3 regions of the Enterovibrio makurazakiensis genome follow, and region 1 is predicted to be linked to each of the others. Evidence: predicted binding sites of a transcription regulator. Region 1 holds the regulator's gene; each other region holds the start of a gene.
The links. The regulator PurR, encoded in region 1, represses purine synthesis genes. The targets are predictions, from matches to a motif close to TNANGNAAACGTTTNCNTNA.

Region 1 (5,703 bases):
ACTGGAAAACACCAAAAACATCGTGATCTGGGGTAACGACCCTGTTAAGAACCTGCAAGTTGGTTGGCAGATTCCAGACCACAGCGTTTATGGCTACTACCAGCAATTGGCTGAGAAAGTTAAATCTGGCGACATCAAGGTATTCCACGTTGACCCAGTAAAAACCTCTTCTTATAAATTCTTCGGTGGCAAACAGATTGCGGTTAACCCACAAACTGACGTGCCATTGATGCTAGCTATTGCGTACACGCTATACACAGAGAAATTGCACGATGAGCAATTCTTGGCGGACTACACCACAGGCTTTGACAAGTTCTTGCCTTACCTGTTGGGTGAAAAAGACGGCGTAGCAAAAACACCAGAATGGGCAGAGAAAATCTGTGGCATTCCTGCTGATGATATCCGAGATCTTGCACGCACCATGGCAAGTGGTCGCACGCAAATCATGGCTGGCTGGTGTTTGCAACGTATGCAGCACGGCGAACAGTACGCATGGATGATCGTTGTTGTTTCAGCAATGCTAGGTCAAATTGGTCTACCTGGCGGTGGTTTCGGCTTCGGCTGGCACTATAACGATGCAGGTACCGTGACCTCTGCTGGCCCTCTTATGTCTGGTTTCAACTCTGTCACTGGCGTTGACCCAATCCATAACGGTAGCTACAACGGTTACTCAAGCTATATCCCAATCGCACGTATTGTAGATTGCCTTGAAAACCCAGGTGAAACCATTGATTTCAATGGTCAGAAAGTGAAATTCCCGCACATTAAAATGGCAATTTCATGTGGTAGTAACCTATTCCACCAGCACCAAGACCGTAACCGCATGATCAAGGCGTGGCGTAAGCTAGAAACTTATGTGTCTATTGACCATCAGTGGACAGCAAGTTGCCGTTTTGCAGATATCGTTCTGCCAGCAACGACAACTTACGAGCGAAATGACATTGAGTCATTTGGTAACCACTCAAACAAAGGCATTATTGCGATGAAACAAATCGTAGAGCCAATGTTTGAAGCGAAAGATGACTTTGATATTTTCCGTGAGCTTTGCACCCGTTACGATCGCGAAGAAGCGTTCACTGGCGGCAAAACCAAAATGGAATGGATCGAAGAGATCTACAACGGTGCGCGTTTGCAAGGCCGTGGTATCGGCGTTCGTATGCCAAACTTCGTTAAGTTCTGGGAAGAAGAGCAATTCATTTCGTTCCCTGAAGGCACAGAGTGGGTTCGCCACCAAGCGTTCCGTAACGAACCAGATTTGGAGCCATTGGGTACTGCATCTGGCTTAATCGAAATCTACTGTAAAACAATCGCCGATATGGGTTACGACGACTGTCAAGGTCACCCAATGTGGTTCGAGAAAGTAGAACGTAGCCATGGTGGTCCTAAGTCAAACAGCTACCCGCTTCACATGCAAAGCTGTCACCCGAACTACCGTTTGCACTCGCAACTGTGTTCATCAGACGCTTTCCGTAACACCTATGCGGTTGCGGGTCGCGAGCCTTGCTACATCAGCTCAGCGGATGCAAAAGTGCGCGGTATTGTGTCTGGCGACCTTGTTCGCGTGTTTAACGACCGTGGTCAAGTGCTAGCAGGCGCAGTGGTGACTGACGACTATAAAGCGGGCGTATGTCGTATTGAAGAAGGCGCATGGTATGCCCCTCTTGAAGGCGGTAAGCCAGGCACGCTTTGTACCTACGGCGATCCAAACGTATTGACTGTAGATATCGGGACATCGAAGCTCGCTCAAGCTACCTCTGCGCACACTGCATTGGTTGAGATCGAGAAGTTCACAGGCAAAATTCCAGCGGTTACTGGCTTTAGCGGCCCAACCTCTGTGGATGATGTGAACCCACTGTTCCCAGCGATGGATATCGCATAAGAGACAGTGTGAAGAAAAAGGGCAGCTTAGCTGCCCTTTTTTACTCCATATTCTATACACTTATACTCTTACACATTTTTACTCTCTCTGCCCTTCCCTAACGACGGAATGACAATGAAAGAATTTAACGCCATCAACGAACAACGCGCCGAGTTTTACTGGTGGATGTCTTCTCTGTTTGCTAATGAGCTGACCCAAGAAGATCTCATCAACTATCAAGGTAGCAGCATGGATAGTTACTATTCCGCGCTCGCCATGACCGATGAATTGAAAGCCCCAATCGCAGGTTTTCGTAGCGCACTAGCCGCATTAAAATTGCGCGAAGACGCGCAATTGGAACTCGCGGCTGATTTTTGTGGTTTGTTCCTTAGCACCCCAAAAACGGGCGCATTGCCTTATGCCTCCATGTACATCGGCGAGACTGGTTTGCTCAACGACAAACCTGCGCAAGAGATGGGTCAATGGATGGAGAAATATGGCATCGCTCAACGAAAAGACTTCAATGAGCCCTTTGACCATCTTGCTGTCGTCCTCGATTTCATGGGTAACTTGGTCATTCTTACGAACAAAGAGACCGAAGAAGACAAACAAGAAGCCTTGATGCAAGAGCAACAGGTATTCTTAGAAACCATGGTTACTACATGGTTAGGCAGCTTCCAGAAGTCGCTTGAACAATTCGATGGCTTTGGCTTTTATAAAGCGTCTGGCGTGCTCCTCAACGCATTTGTCGCATTAGACCTATCGTTCCTAAAAGGCGAATAGCGTCCAACTCCCGAAACCAAAAAGCCGGGCTTGCCCGGTTTTTTCATTTTTTAGAGATAGAAAGTGAAAATCGTAGCGATTTCGCAAGCTTGATACGCATCAAGCTTATGCGAGTCGCTTCAATTGAATAATTGCGACTGCGTCCATGAGCCAGTAAACTGTGAACGCAAGCGATTGGCATTGAGAAATTGCTGAAAAATCTCTTTCACAGCAACAAGGTCATAACACCTAATGTTGTGTCGATGGAATGGTTTTTGGCGTGCTCAATGTGACATTTTGAGCCGATCTTTAGTAGCTATAGATGGCAAGGTCACTCCAACTCGTTTCGAACGATTCGCCGCTTTCCGTGTAAGACGAATCATAAGAGAACATGCTTGAACCAGCATAATGTTCACATCGTCAGTGCTAATGAACGTTCATCAGAATAAAGAGTCACGAATTAAGCTGATTCTTTTAATCAACGGCAAACAACCGACATGTGTTCTAGCACTACCTATTACGATGCAAGATAAAGAAAGCATGTATGCACTTCAAAAACGTGCTTTCACACATTGATACGAAACGGTCGAGAAAATGGAAACCTGTTTCGTCGAACCCAGTACGCCGCTCCTCGTTAGCGGCGTAAACATGTAAGGCAGCCAGCATTTCTCATGCTGCCGATGAAAATGATAAGAAGAATACCAAATGGCAACGATTAAAGACGTCGCACGCATGGCCGGAGTATCAACCACAACGGTTTCTCACGTGATCAACAAAACACGTTTTGTCGCAGAGAATACGACCAAAAAAGTTTGGGCTGCGGTGGATGACCTAAATTACGCACCCAGTGCTGTTGCGCGTAGTTTGAAATGCAACTCAACACGCACCATTGGCATGCTTGTTACCAAATCAACAAACCCATTCTTTGCGGAAGTTGTTCATGGCGTAGAAGAGTACTGTTACAAAGAGGGCTATACACTGATCCTATGTAACACAGAAGGCAACCTCGCCAAGCAGCGCGACTATTTACGCATGTTGGCAGAAAAGCGTGTCGATGGTTTGCTAGTAATGTGTTCAGACCTCAATGAGGAACTGCTTGCCCTTCTTGAGAGAAAGCAAGATTTGCCAATGGTTGTCATGGATTGGGGAACGCAGCACGTCAATACTGACTGTATTCAAGACAATGCAGAACTCGGTGGGTATATTGCGACGAAATACTTTATTGATAACGGCCATACGAAAATTGGTTGTATGTCAGGCCAATTGGATAAGCTAACCTGCCAAACACGACTTGCCGGTTTCCGCAAAGCGCTGGCAGAAGCTGGACTACAAGAAAATCCAGATTGGATTGTAGATGCAGATTTCGAATGCGACACAGCGGTAGAAGCAGCAAACAAATTGTTAGCACTTGATGAGCGTCCAACGGCACTATTTTGCTTTAACGACATTATGGCATTGGCAGCAATCAGTACATTCCGCCAAGCGGGTCTAGACGTACCAAACGACATCTCGATCATTGGCTACGACAATATCGATTTGGCTGCATTTTTCTCGCCACCACTAACGACGATCCATCAGCCCAAAAACCGCTTGGGTAAAACGGCAATCAAATTATTGTTGGAACGTTTAGCGAACAAAGAAAACAAGCAACAGATTTTCGTTATGCAGCCTGAACTGATTATTCGTAATTCAGTGAAAAATCTAAACGCCGAATAGTTTTAACGCACAAAGTTCATCAATAGCTCGCCATTTTTGGCGGGCTATTTTTTTATGTGACAAGAAAATTTAACAAAATCTTCTCATTATTGAGATCCAGCTCAATAAGCATAGTTTGTCTAGTTTTCTAGTGCTAATCTTTAACTCAATTAAAAAATGACCGCTTTGGTTAAAATGGCTTCAATTACAAAGAGAACCTGATATTTTCATTCATATCAATAAGACTCTATCTGAAGCAAGATCACATTTTTTGAGACTAGCAATAACGACAATATGATGCGATTCAGTTAAGCTAATAGTCGTCAAGAAAAAGGCAAACCACAGCGAAAGCGTGGGACGCAAAGCTTCCGGCCTCACAGCACACAAAAATTTTGTGTTGGTGGTAGCGGAGTTACCGATGACGTTAGCATTCATACACCGAAATTACTTTTCGGTACATTGACAATTCTCTGAATTAGCTTTGCTACGTTGCTCCTTGACCGCTCATCCAGGAACGGAACGTAATGATTGAGAATAAGTCACATGGATAAACCAACACTAAAAAACACGTTAAAATTCTTCGAATGTCTGGGCAAAATCAAATCGCGTTCTATGTTTGGCGGGTTTGGTGTCTTTTGCGACGAGACAATGTTCGCCTTGGTCGTCAACGACCAACTTCATCTTCGCGCTGGTCAAGCGAATGAAGCCGATTTCATTAAACTTTCGATGACGCCCTACGTCTACAAGAAACGTGGCTTCCCTGTCACAACAAAATACTATGCCATACCAGAAACGTTGTGGGATCAATCAGAGGTTCTGATGAATTATGCGAATATTGCGTATGCCATCGCCAAAGATGATCAACAAGAAAAGAAGACTGCGGCGCCAACGCGTATCAAAGATTTGCCAAACCTAAGACTTGCGACAGAACGTATGCTGAAAAAAGCAGGAATCGATTCTGTTGAGCAATTGCAAACTGAAGGTGCCGTAAGGGCTTATCAAGCTCTACAAAAGTCACATAGCGATACGCTAAGTCTAGAACTTCTTTGGGCGCTAGAAGGCGCAATTGAAGGTAAACACTGGTCTGTCGTCTCTCCTCAGAGACGCGATGAACTGTTAGAAACACTAAGACAGTAAAAATTTCATTATTTCGCCCTGTCGGTACCCTAAAGTGAACAATCAAGGGATCGACTGGGCGAATCTATCTTCGCCCAGTCTTTCAGTTTCACCACTCTCTCGAATTCGCCTCTCACACCGCACTAAGCGCATTTCATACCGTATCTTCACAAACAACCAATCATCTACCCCAATATTACGTTCAATTCTTTCAGTTAATCGAAAAGAACATCATGTTCCATTGCTTATAGGCCATGCTTCTAACGAGCTTT
Region 2 (5,703 bases), on a different contig from region 1:
TAGAAATGTCATCAACCATTGTTGCAAATGCTTGTGCTGGCGCACCTGATGCTTGACCCTCTATCGGCGCATCACTGCCAAGGTTTGCCGCATTGGGAAATAATTGCCAACTCAAACGGTTATTGCGTACTTTCACCACCGCGACACCGGTAGGATTATAGCGCGCACTCGCTTGTGAAATTGGCCCCGTAAATCCTCCCCAAAGGTCAGGAATAGATATTGCGACCACATCGTCGAAGTCACCCACTGGCATCAAAACAGGCAGACCACGTCGATCTCCTTCTGATTTCAGTGTCGAAATCAAATCAGAGCCAGACTGCTCCCACACTACATTACGCTGTGATGCGTTGTCTTCCACTAACCAGAACAGAACTTCAGGGCGTGGTAGCCCCCAATACGGTACTTGCGCTTGCGTCAGTAATGTCCGGATTTTGGCATCATCAAATGCCAATACTAAGCTGCGTAATCCTTCAGAGTCCCCGTACCCTAACTGAGTGATGTATTGGTTTACCGAAGGAAGCGCCTTTTGAATCACCGGATTTTCACCCACATTGGCTTGACCCGACATGCGTACCAACACATCAACAAACGCTTTTTGTTTTGCTGCTTGTTCCGTCGCGGTATCACTATCATCCAGCACGACTTCAGTACTGAACAATGAAGAAGCCATTGCACTGGTTTGCCCTAGTGCTAACGCCAAAACGAAAAAAAATATTCGTAACATATATTTGCCAGACAACTCGAATTTTAAACGTTGATCATAAATTGAAGCCACACTGTCAGCAATGGCAAAACATCGAATTTGAGCGATATAACCAAGCGACGCTATTCAATAAGCCACATATGATCAGTCCGTCTCCGCATATCCATGCCCATTGACATAAAAAGTATAAACCTCACAGGCACATTCCATTGACCACGCGTTAAAGAAAAAGTTAGAAACAGACTGTGTAATTCATCGACAAGACAGCGTCAATCACTGAAAAACACCTATTTATTGTGGTAGTATCCGCCGATTTTTCATTTTAGGAAGGAGCGTCATGATGCAATTCTTATTAGGGGCACAAATGTTATTTGTTGCCTTCGGCGCGTTGGTGTTGGTTCCGCTATTAACCGGACTTGACCCTAACGTTGCACTCTTCGGTGCGGGTATCGGTACCTTGCTTTTCCAATTAGTAACTAAGCGTTCCGTTCCCATTTTCCTCGCCTCTTCTTTCGCTTTTATCGCCCCCATTATGTTCGGTGTTCAAACATGGGGTATTCCAGCCACCATGGGCGGCCTAATGGTAGCGGGGGTAGTCTATGTCATCATGGGTGGCATCATTAAAGTTCGAGGTGTGGGTTTTATTCACAAACTTCTACCACCTGTTGTTGTTGGCCCCGTGATTATGGTCATAGGCCTAGGATTGGCACCCGCTGCAGTTAACATGGCATTGGGTAAATCTGGCGATGGCGCATTTCAGCTCGTTGATGGCTCTGTGGCACTTTGGATCTCAGGCGTCTCGTTAGTCACAACGATTGCGATGTCTGTATTTGCAAAGGGCTTCTTTAGACTGGTCCCAATTTTAGCCGGCATTATTTCTGGCTATGCAGTCGCACTGTTCTTTGGCGTAGTCGATTTCTCTCCGGTTCTTAATGCCGCATGGCTTGCTATGCCAGCATTCACGGCTCCAGCATTCAACATCAACGCCATCTTGTTTATGATTCCTGTTGCCATTGCTCCTGCAGTTGAGCACGTTGGCGACATGCTAGCTATCTCAAACGTAACCGGTAAAGACTACCTGAAAAAACCAGGACTACACCGTACCATGGCGGGTGACGGCGTGGCCACGATAGCCGCTTCAATGTTCGGTGCACCACCCAACACCACCTACAGTGAAGTCACAGGTGCGGTGATGCTAACTCGCGCATTTAATCCTGCCATCATGACTTGGGCTGCTGTCACCGCAATTATCTTGGCCTTTGTGGGCAAGCTAGGTGCAGTACTGCAAACCATTCCTGTCCCAGTTATGGGCGGCATCATGATTTTGTTATTCGGTTCGATTGCAACCGTTGGCCTAAATACATTGATTAAAAACCAAGTGGATCTGCACAAAGCGCGCAACCTGACCATTGTGGCGGTAACACTGGTGTTTGGTATTGGTGGTATGGCGTTTGGTATTGGCGAGTTCAGCCTTCAAGGCATCAGCTTGTGCGGTATCGTGGCTATCTTGCTTAACCTCATTCTCCCGCATGACATGGGTGAAACTCACGTTGTCGATAATGCGCAAATGGAAGACTGATTAGTCAAAAAATAGGTAATAAAAAAGGCTTCCATTGGAAGCCTTTTTTATTGTTGCTGCCACAAGCACTAATGGTGCTTATTTAGTACCAAAAATCTTGTCGCCCGCATCGCCCAAGCCAGGAACGATGTAGCCTTTGTCATTCAGTTTTTCATCAATGGCAGCGGTATATAACTCAACATCTGGGTGCGCCTTCTCTAGTGCTTCTAGGCCTTCAGGTGCCGCAACGAGTACCAACACTTTAATGTTGAAACAACCGTTCTCTTTCAACAGGTCAATCGTCGCGATCATTGAACCACCGGTTGCCAACATTGGATCAACCACCAGCGCCATACGTTCGTTGATGTTGCTTGCCAGTTTGTGGAAATAAGGCACTGGCTCTAGCGTTTCTTCATCACGGTAGATTCCTACCACGCTGATACGTGCACTTGGAATGTGCTCAAGTACGCCATCCATCATACCCAGACCTGCACGCAAAATAGGCACAACCGTGACTTTTTTGCCCTTGATCTGATCGACTTCAACAGGACCATTCCAACCTTCAATAGTCACTTTTTCGGTTTCAAAGTCTGATGTTGCTTCATAAGTCAGCAGGCTGCCAACTTCGGTGGCCAACTCACGGAAACGCTTGGTGCTGATATCACCTTCACGCATCAAACCGATTTTATGCTTAACAAGCGGATGCTTAACCTCAACCACTTTCATGACAGACTCCTGCAAAAAAACAAATTAACCGCATTATACACAAGAAATATGGGGGGAATAGTTACAGACAACTAGTTGCGCTTTTTTGCTGCAAATTGGCTGACGCAAACGTTTTCCTTTTTAGAATGGCACTGTTAAAATAGCGCCGCTTTTAAGTCCATAACTTGGTAAGGATCCCCAGTGAGCGATAATAAGTCTTCTCTTAGCTACAAAGATGCAGGTGTAGATATCGATGCAGGTAACGCCCTCGTTGACAGAATCAAAGGTGTAGTTAAGCGCACTCGTCGTCCTGAAGTCATGGGTGGCATCGGTGGCTTCGGCGCACTTTGCGAATTGCCTACAAAATACAAACAGCCCGTACTGGTCTCTGGTACTGACGGTGTAGGTACCAAGCTTCGCCTAGCAATGGATCTGAAAAAACACGACACCATTGGTATCGATTTGGTTGCTATGTGTGTGAACGATTTGATTGTTCAAGGTGCAGAGCCCCTATTCTTCCTTGATTACTATGCAACAGGAAAACTGGATGTTGATACCGCGGCGGATGTCGTCACGGGTATTGGTGAAGGTTGTCTGCAATCTGGTTGCGCATTGATCGGTGGCGAAACCGCTGAAATGCCAGGTATGTATGACGGTGAAGACTACGACGTTGCAGGTTTCTGCGTCGGTGTTGTAGAAAAAGAAGACATCATTGACGGCTCTAAAGTCAGTGCTGGTGACGCAATCATCGCTATCGCATCTTCAGGCCCTCACTCAAACGGTTATAGCTTAGTGCGTAAGATCATCGAAGTATCAAATGCCGATGTGACTGCTGAGCTTGAAGGAAAATCATTGGGTGACCACCTTCTAGAGCCGACTCGCATTTATGTTAAGCCTGTCCTTAAGATGCTAGAAACCTGCGATGCACACGCAATATCGCACATCACTGGTGGTGGTTTCTGGGAAAACATTCCTCGCGTTTTGCCTGAAGGCACTAAAGCTGTTATCGATGGTAACAGCTGGGAGTGGCCTGCTATTTTCAAATGGCTACAAGAAAACGGCAACGTGACTCAACACGAAATGTACCGCACCTTTAACTGTGGTGTTGGTTTGATCATTGCCCTACCTGCAGAGCAAGCTCAACAAGCTATCGACATTCTCAACCAAGAAGGTGAGAAAGCGTGGCTACTTGGCAACATTGCAAATGCATCTGCCGATGAAGAGCAGGTAGAAATCAAGGGGTGATCATGAAAAACGTGGTAGTGCTGGTTTCCGGAAACGGCTCTAACTTGCAAGCCATTATCGATCGATGCCATCAAAAAGATGGCATCAATATAGCAGCGGTAATAGCGAACAAAGAAGATGCCTACGGGCTGACTCGTGCAAAAAGTGCAGGTATTGATGCTGTCGTGGTGCCAAGCAAAGGAATCACCGATCGCAGCGAGTATGACGATAAATTGATGACTGCCATTGATGGCTATCAACCCGATCTTATTGTGCTCGCTGGTTTCATGCGAATCTTAACGCCTGCATTTGTTCAGCATTACCACGCTAAAATGATCAATATCCACCCTTCGTTGCTTCCTAAGTACACGGGCTTGAATACCCACCAGCGAGCCATTGATGCCGGTGACAAAGTGCATGGAACCTCTGTGCACTTTGTGACTGAAGAACTCGATGGCGGTCCTGTTATTCTTCAAGCACAAGTGCCTATCTTTGAACAGGACAATGCCGATACCGTGTTTGAGCGAGTTCAAGAGCAAGAGCATCGTATCTATCCGCTCGTCATTGAATGGTTCTGTGAGGGGCGTTTGACAATGAACGACGGACAAGCACTAATGGATGGCTTGATGTTGGGAGAGGCTGGTTACGCAACCGAATAACTCTCGACTAACCACATGATTGATTTAAAAGAAAAACGCGCCAATCAGCGCGTTTTTTTGTATCTGGACCGTTACCGTTAAAGCCCTTCTCGCTAGCTTTTAAAATCTGCGCGGTTACAAGTGATCACTTCACCAAGATGGAACACGCAATACTCACCAGGCTGCATTTTATGCCACGTTTCATTGTTGGTGAGTGGCTGAGTTGCAATGACAGTCACCACGTCGTTGGGTGTCGTTTCTTCTTGAAAATCGACCGTAACATCTTCATCGATCAAGCTTGCTTTGCCAAACGGCGCACGGCGAGTGATCCAATGAAGGTTGTTAGTACAATACGCCATGACGTAATCACCATCGCTAAACAGCATGTTAAACACACCAAGTTCACGCAAGGTGTCGCATCGACTCGCAATAAATCGAAAGACTTCGGTCATGTCCTCTGGCTTTTCCGGGTAGTAGTGCTCAATTTCATGCAGCAACCAGCAGAACGCCTTTTCACTGTCCGTTTCACCGACCGGTTTGAAGTGCCCTGACGGCATATCTTCATAACCCGTAAGTTGGCCATTGTGCGCATACGTCCAATAACGTCCCCAAATTTCACGGGTAAACGGGTGCGTATTTTCAAGATTCACTTCACCGCGATTGGCTTGTCGGATATGACTGACCACAGCACAGCTTTTTATTGGGTAACTTTGTACGAGTTCAGCGATTTTTGAGTTACAGCTTGGGTTTGGATCTTTGAAGGTACGAAAGCCTTTTCCTTCATAAAAAACGATTCCCCAGCCATCTCGGTGCGGACCTGTATTGCCACCACGTTGAATCAAACCGGTAAAACTAAAACAAATATCGGTTGGCAC
Region 3 (5,703 bases), on a different contig from region 1:
GGGCGATGGCCCAGTCAGTATCACTCAATGGACGCGCTTCACCGCGACCACCAGCGGCAAGGTTACCGCGTGTTTCGCCTTTGGCTGGAATACGCGCCAAGCAGTATGGCATTGGCTCGCCATCGACCACCAAAATGCGTTTGTCGCCATTGCTGATGTCTGGAACGAACGTCTGCGCCATGCAGTAGTTAGTGCCAAGGCTGGTTAGGGTTTCGATGATCACTGACAGGTTAGGATCGCCCTTCTTCACCCGGAAGATGGATGAACCGCCCATGCCATCAAGTGGCTTCAAAATCACATCACCGTGTTTTTCATGGAACGCTTTAATTTGGTCATCACGACGTGTCACTAAGGTGATGGGCGTGTGCTCTGGGAACCAAGCGGTGAACAGTTTTTCGTTACAATCGCGCAGACTTTGCGGTTTGTTAACGATCAAACAGCCTTCCACTTCGGCGCGCTCCAGAATGTAGGTCGCGTAGATGTATTCTGTGTCGAACGGTGGATCTTTACGCATCAAAACGGCATCAAGATCGGCCAATGCGATCTCTTGTTCGCTTTTTACGTCAAACCACTTCTCAGGGTTTTGTTCTACGCTGATGATCTTAGTGCGAGCAAGGGCTTTGCCTTGCTCCAGCGACAAGTCATTCATCTGCATGTAGTGAATTTCCCAGCCACGCGCTTGTGCTTCTAGCATCATGGCAAAAGAAGAATCTTTCTTGATGTTGATGGACTCAATTGGGTCCATCACGATACCCAGTTTGATCATTCTGTCTTCCTTATCTGGCAAGTTCGTCGCCGTTATCCAAGGTGTGTTTAACCAAGGTCACCAAAGCGAACCTGCAATGCCGTAATTGCGGTTAATGCTGCGGTTTCCGTGCGCAGTACTCGCGGTCCCAAAAGTGTTTCTTCAAACCCGTGCTCGCGGGTCTTTTCAATTTCTTCAGCCGACAAACCGCCTTCAGGGCCAATCAATAAGCGCACGCGATTGACCGGCTGTGGCAGGGTATTGATGGAATATTTGGCGCGAGGGTGAAGGTTTAGCTTTAACCCATCAAACGCTTCCTGACTCCAGGCATCCAGCGCCATCACAGGGCGGATTTCTGGGACGATGTTTCGGCCAGATTGCTCGCAAGCAGCAATCGCAATCTTCTGCCATTGCTGTAATTTTTTGTCGAAGCGCTCGGCGTTGAGTTTGACACCACATCGTTCGGAAATCAGCGGTGTAATCACATTCACACCAAGCTCGACAGACTTTTGAATGGTGAACTCCATTTTGTCGCCGCGACTGATAACTTGACCAAGGTGCAGGTCTAATGGCGATTCAATGCTGCGCTCGACACGTTCAGTGATATCGACATTGACGTTCTTTTTCGATACGTCACAAATCACGGCCGGAAATTCAGCGCCACTGCCATCAAAGAGCAGGACGTCTTGTCCAACTTGCATACGCAATACACGGCCAACATGATTCGCCGCATCATCATCGAGTGCGACACGGCCGCTGTTAGGCAGCAATTCAGGATGGAAAATTCTTGGGATACGCATGGTGGTTTTGGTCTTGGAAATAATGAGCAGCAGTTTAGCATGCTACTGCTCATTGGCTGTAGTATTGGTGAGGTTTTGGTTTGTCTTTCCGTTCAGCTAGGTTGCCTTTATAGACCTGCTTTTTCGCATGCTGCTTTCACGAAAGGGTTGTGATTCCCTTGGTTGAGGGCAATACGACGGTCACGCTCACATTCCCAATCCGTCACAGGGTAGGTTTTATCCCATGCATTCATGAGCTTTTTCTGCGCTGACGCTAAACGAAAATCATACTGTTGATTCATGTACTGGTAGATACGTGCAATTGCGCCACGGCTTTGCGCGGGTGGATCGACTGCACGCTGTTTGAAATCGACCTTCATGTCGCATTGTCCGTAAAATGCGCCTTTGTCTCCGTTCCATTGTGAGAAACGATAGTTAGAGCGGTCGCCGTTCACTTCGCCAATAGCAGGGACCAGATTGTGCAGATCCGCTTCCATTAAACGGAAGGCCGGGTCGGTTCTGCCGCAATTCTTGCGTCCGCCGTCTTGCCAGCATTGGCGCTGGTGGCCGAACTGCCAAGCGGGAACGACATGTTCCCATTCAATGCGGCTAGCGCGTTTTAATTGCTTACGCACTTGGTAACCACATTCATCTAACTGCGGTACGCCCTTCTTCCCTTTCCACTCAATGTCACAGCCACAGTAAAAAGAGGTGGGGTAATCCTGATAGATTTTTTGCGCGATGCGTTTGGCTTTCGAAAAGGATTGTGGATGCTCAGGAGCAGACATCGCCAGTGGCGATATCAACAACGCAGAAAGCAGCAAGAGATACTTTTTCATCATGAAACAAAGTCTTTTTGGAATTAAGTACTTTGATTATTGCAGATGTATGCGAGTTAAATCTCACTAAAATAGTGTTAATTGAAAAACTTGTTAATTGAGAGAAATGGTCGTTAACGCATTCGCGTTAGGGTGTAGAAGGTTTCCACACCAGAGGCTGTTTACAGCGGCGGCACATGTACTGCACTTGCTGGCGTTGCACCTTGTTGTGGCGGCGCACAGACAAAGGGATGACGTCACACTGGCATTGATAAGGAAAGGTTTTGCCTTCCACGGATTTGATGTCAAAGCTGTGCGTGGTTTTAGGTTGAACATCAAATACCTGAGACATAACAGCCTGCCACTCTTTACCGTGCGGGCGAACACGTCCGAATCGTGCAAACACGATTAAATGGCTGACTTCATGGGGAACGACTTCGTTAATAAATGCTTCTGGGTTTTCTGCTAGTAATACGGGATTAAAGCGAAGTTGCCAGCGCTGAAGCAGCGCCATTCCTGCCGTTTTTCCCCGAATATCAAAACGAATAGCTGGCACCGAAAAATCTACATTGAGGATCTGATTCGCATGATAGATGCATTCGCTTACGCGTCGGGTAATACGGTAGTGGAGTTCGTTCATCGCTTTGGCAAAGTAAAATGGTGACAGCGGCTAGGGTAAAGATTGGCATGAAAAAAAGGAAGCCGAAGCTTCCCTTTTCTTAATCTGTGGCGCTGCGTGGTAGCGATTACTTGATGTTAGCGAAGTCGCGCAGTGCTGCCACTTTGTCGGTTTTTTCCCAAGGGAATTCTTCACGACCGAAGTGACCGTATGCTGCTGTCTTCTTGTAGATAGGTTGCAGCAGATCCAGCATTTCTTGTAGGCCGTATGGGCGAAGGTCAAAGTGCTGACGTACCGCTTCGATGATGATTTCTTCAGATACTTTCTGAGTACCAAAGGTTTCAACCATGATAGACGTCGGATCAGCAACACCAATTGCGTAAGACAATTGGATTTCACAGCGATCTGCTAGACCAGCAGCAACGATATTCTTTGCTACATAGCGTGCTGCGTATGCCGCTGAACGGTCAACTTTTGATGGATCTTTACCAGAGAACGCACCACCGCCGTGACGCGCTGCGCCGCCGTAGGTATCAACGATGATCTTACGACCCGTCAAACCACAGTCACCCATTGGGCCACCGATAACGAAACGACCCGTTGGATTGATGAAGAATTTGGTTTCTTTGTTCAGCCATTCTGAAGGCAGTACTGGCTTGATGATTTCTTCCATTACCGCTTCACGTAGGTGCTCAGTGGTCACTGAATCACAGTGTTGGGTAGAAAGAACAACCGCGTCGATACCAACAATTTTGCCTTGGTCGTATTGGAATGTAACTTGTGATTTCGCATCTGGGCGAAGGAAATCTAGCTTACCGCTCTTACGCACTTCTGCTTGTTTCTTAACAAGAAGGTGAGAGTAAGTAATCGGTGCTGGCATTAACACGTCAGTTTCGTTACATGCGTAACCGAACATGATGCCTTGGTCGCCTGCGCCCTGTTCTTTCGGGTCTGCGCGGTCAACACCTTGGTTGATGTCAGGCGATTGCTTACCAATGGTGTTCAATACGGCACAAGAATCAGCATCGAAGCCCATGTCTGAGTGAACATAGCCGATTTCACGAACGGTTTGACGCGTCAGTTCTTCGATATCAACCCAAGCAGAGGTAGTGATCTCACCACCCACCATGACCATGCCGGTTTTCACGTAAGTTTCACAAGCAACGCGGGCTTTAGGGTCCTGCTCCAAAATCGCATCAAGTACGGCATCTGAAATCTGGTCAGCAATTTTGTCTGGGTGACCTTCCGAAACCGATTCTGAAGTAAACAGGTGTTTGGCCATGTCGCGTTCCTTAAAATAAATATTTAACTGGATATAGGTTGATATACGTTTAAATGGTTAGATGTTTTACCATCTGGACGTCTATTCTACGCATGGGCGATAAGAAATCAACCATGCAATTTGTCTGTGTAAATAGAAAACGATTGCGTTCCGTGTCGCAAGATGTCGAATCTAAACGTTTCTTTCGCGTTCAAATCCTAAGAAAGCCGATATATCAGCCATGTAAATCGTTTGCAGACGAACGGCAGTCTTGCGACAATACGACCCCGCCAAGTTCTGCGATCAGGCCTCTCTCAATATTGAGTGTTGCACCTGTTTGCATATAAAACAAAACGTCTATTGATCTCAGGAGCAGACATGTCTTCCCGCAAGGTTTTAGCAAATGCGATTCGTGCACTAAGCATGGACGGTGTACAACAAGCCAACTCTGGTCACCCGGGCGCCCCTATGGGCATGGCTGATATCGCCGAAGTACTGTGGCGAGACCACATGAACCACAACCCGCAAAACCCTGAATGGGCTGACCGCGACCGTTTCATCTTGTCTAACGGCCACGGTTCAATGCTGATTTACTCTCTGCTTCACCTCACTGGTTACGATCTGTCGATTGATGATCTGAAAAACTTCCGCCAACTGCATTCAAAAACCCCAGGTCACCCTGAATACGGTTATGCACCAGGCATTGAAACCACCACTGGCCCGCTAGGCCAAGGCATTACCAACGCTGTTGGTATGGCAATGGCAGAGAAATCTCTGGCGGCGCAATTTAACCGTGAAGGCCACGACGTCGTTGACCACAACACTTTCGTGTTCTTGGGTGACGGTTGTCTAATGGAAGGTATTTCTCATGAAGCCTGTTCACTGGCGGGTACGCTAGGTTTAGGCAAGCTGGTTGCATTCTGGGATGACAACGGTATTTCTATCGATGGTCATGTTGAAGGCTGGTTCACTGACAATACACCTCAGCGTTTTGAAGCTTACGGCTGGCATGTTATTCCTGCTGTTGATGGTCACGATGCTGACGCAATTAATGCCGCTATTGAAGCGGCAAAAGCAGAAACAGGTCGTCCTACCCTGATTTGTACCAAAACCGTGATCGGTTTCGGTTCACCAAACAAAGCGGGCACCCACGATTGTCACGGCGCACCACTAGGCGCAGATGAAATCGCAGCGACCCGTCAACAACTCGGCTGGGAACACGGCCCGTTTGACATCCCTGCTGACGTTTATGGCGCATGGGATGCTAAAGAAGCGGGTGCGGCAAAAGAGGCGTCTTGGAATGAAAAGTTTGCTGCGTATGAAGCGGCTTATCCTGAACTGGCTGCTGAATTCAAGCGCCGCGTAAACGGTGACTTGCCAGCAGAATGGGAAGCAAAGGCAAACGCAATCATTGCTGATCTGCAAGCTAACCCTGCGAACATTGCATCACGTAAAGCATCTCAAAACGCGCTAGAAGCGTT

Region 2: purM (phosphoribosylformylglycinamidine cyclo-ligase) is a predicted target of PurR. The motif match lies at 3,088-3,107, and genes of this name have one in related genera.
Region 3: metK (methionine adenosyltransferase) is a predicted target of PurR. The motif match lies at 4,375-4,394, and genes of this name have one in related genera.

What each region holds. Positions count from the first base shown of each region.
Region 1 covers NZ_JAKJSE010000005.1:139,442-145,144, forward strand. The annotation lists gene torA (trimethylamine-N-oxide reductase TorA) at 1-1,879, shown strand, start outside; gene torD (molecular chaperone TorD) at 1,994-2,641, shown strand; gene purR (HTH-type transcriptional repressor PurR) at 3,326-4,336, shown strand; cyclic di-GMP riboswitch class I at 4,639-4,735, shown strand; gene L4D06_RS02855 (TfoX/Sxy family DNA transformation protein) at 4,859-5,452, shown strand.
Region 2 covers NZ_JAKJSE010000004.1:15,146-20,848, reverse strand. The annotation lists gene L4D06_RS00120 (DUF2066 domain-containing protein) at 1-724, opposite strand, end outside; gene L4D06_RS00115 (uracil-xanthine permease family protein) at 1,041-2,282, shown strand; gene upp (uracil phosphoribosyltransferase) at 2,361-2,987, opposite strand; gene purM (phosphoribosylformylglycinamidine cyclo-ligase) at 3,168-4,211, shown strand; gene purN (phosphoribosylglycinamide formyltransferase) at 4,214-4,849, shown strand; gene L4D06_RS00095 (class II glutamine amidotransferase) at 4,942-5,703, opposite strand, start outside.
Region 3 covers NZ_JAKJSE010000006.1:204,441-210,143, forward strand. The annotation lists gene gshB (glutathione synthase) at 1-766, opposite strand, end outside; gene rsmE (16S rRNA (uracil(1498)-N(3))-methyltransferase) at 814-1,545, opposite strand; gene L4D06_RS04540 (endonuclease) at 1,653-2,363, opposite strand; gene L4D06_RS04545 (SprT family zinc-dependent metalloprotease) at 2,491-2,982, opposite strand; gene metK (methionine adenosyltransferase) at 3,089-4,243, opposite strand; gene tkt (transketolase) at 4,601-5,703, shown strand, end outside.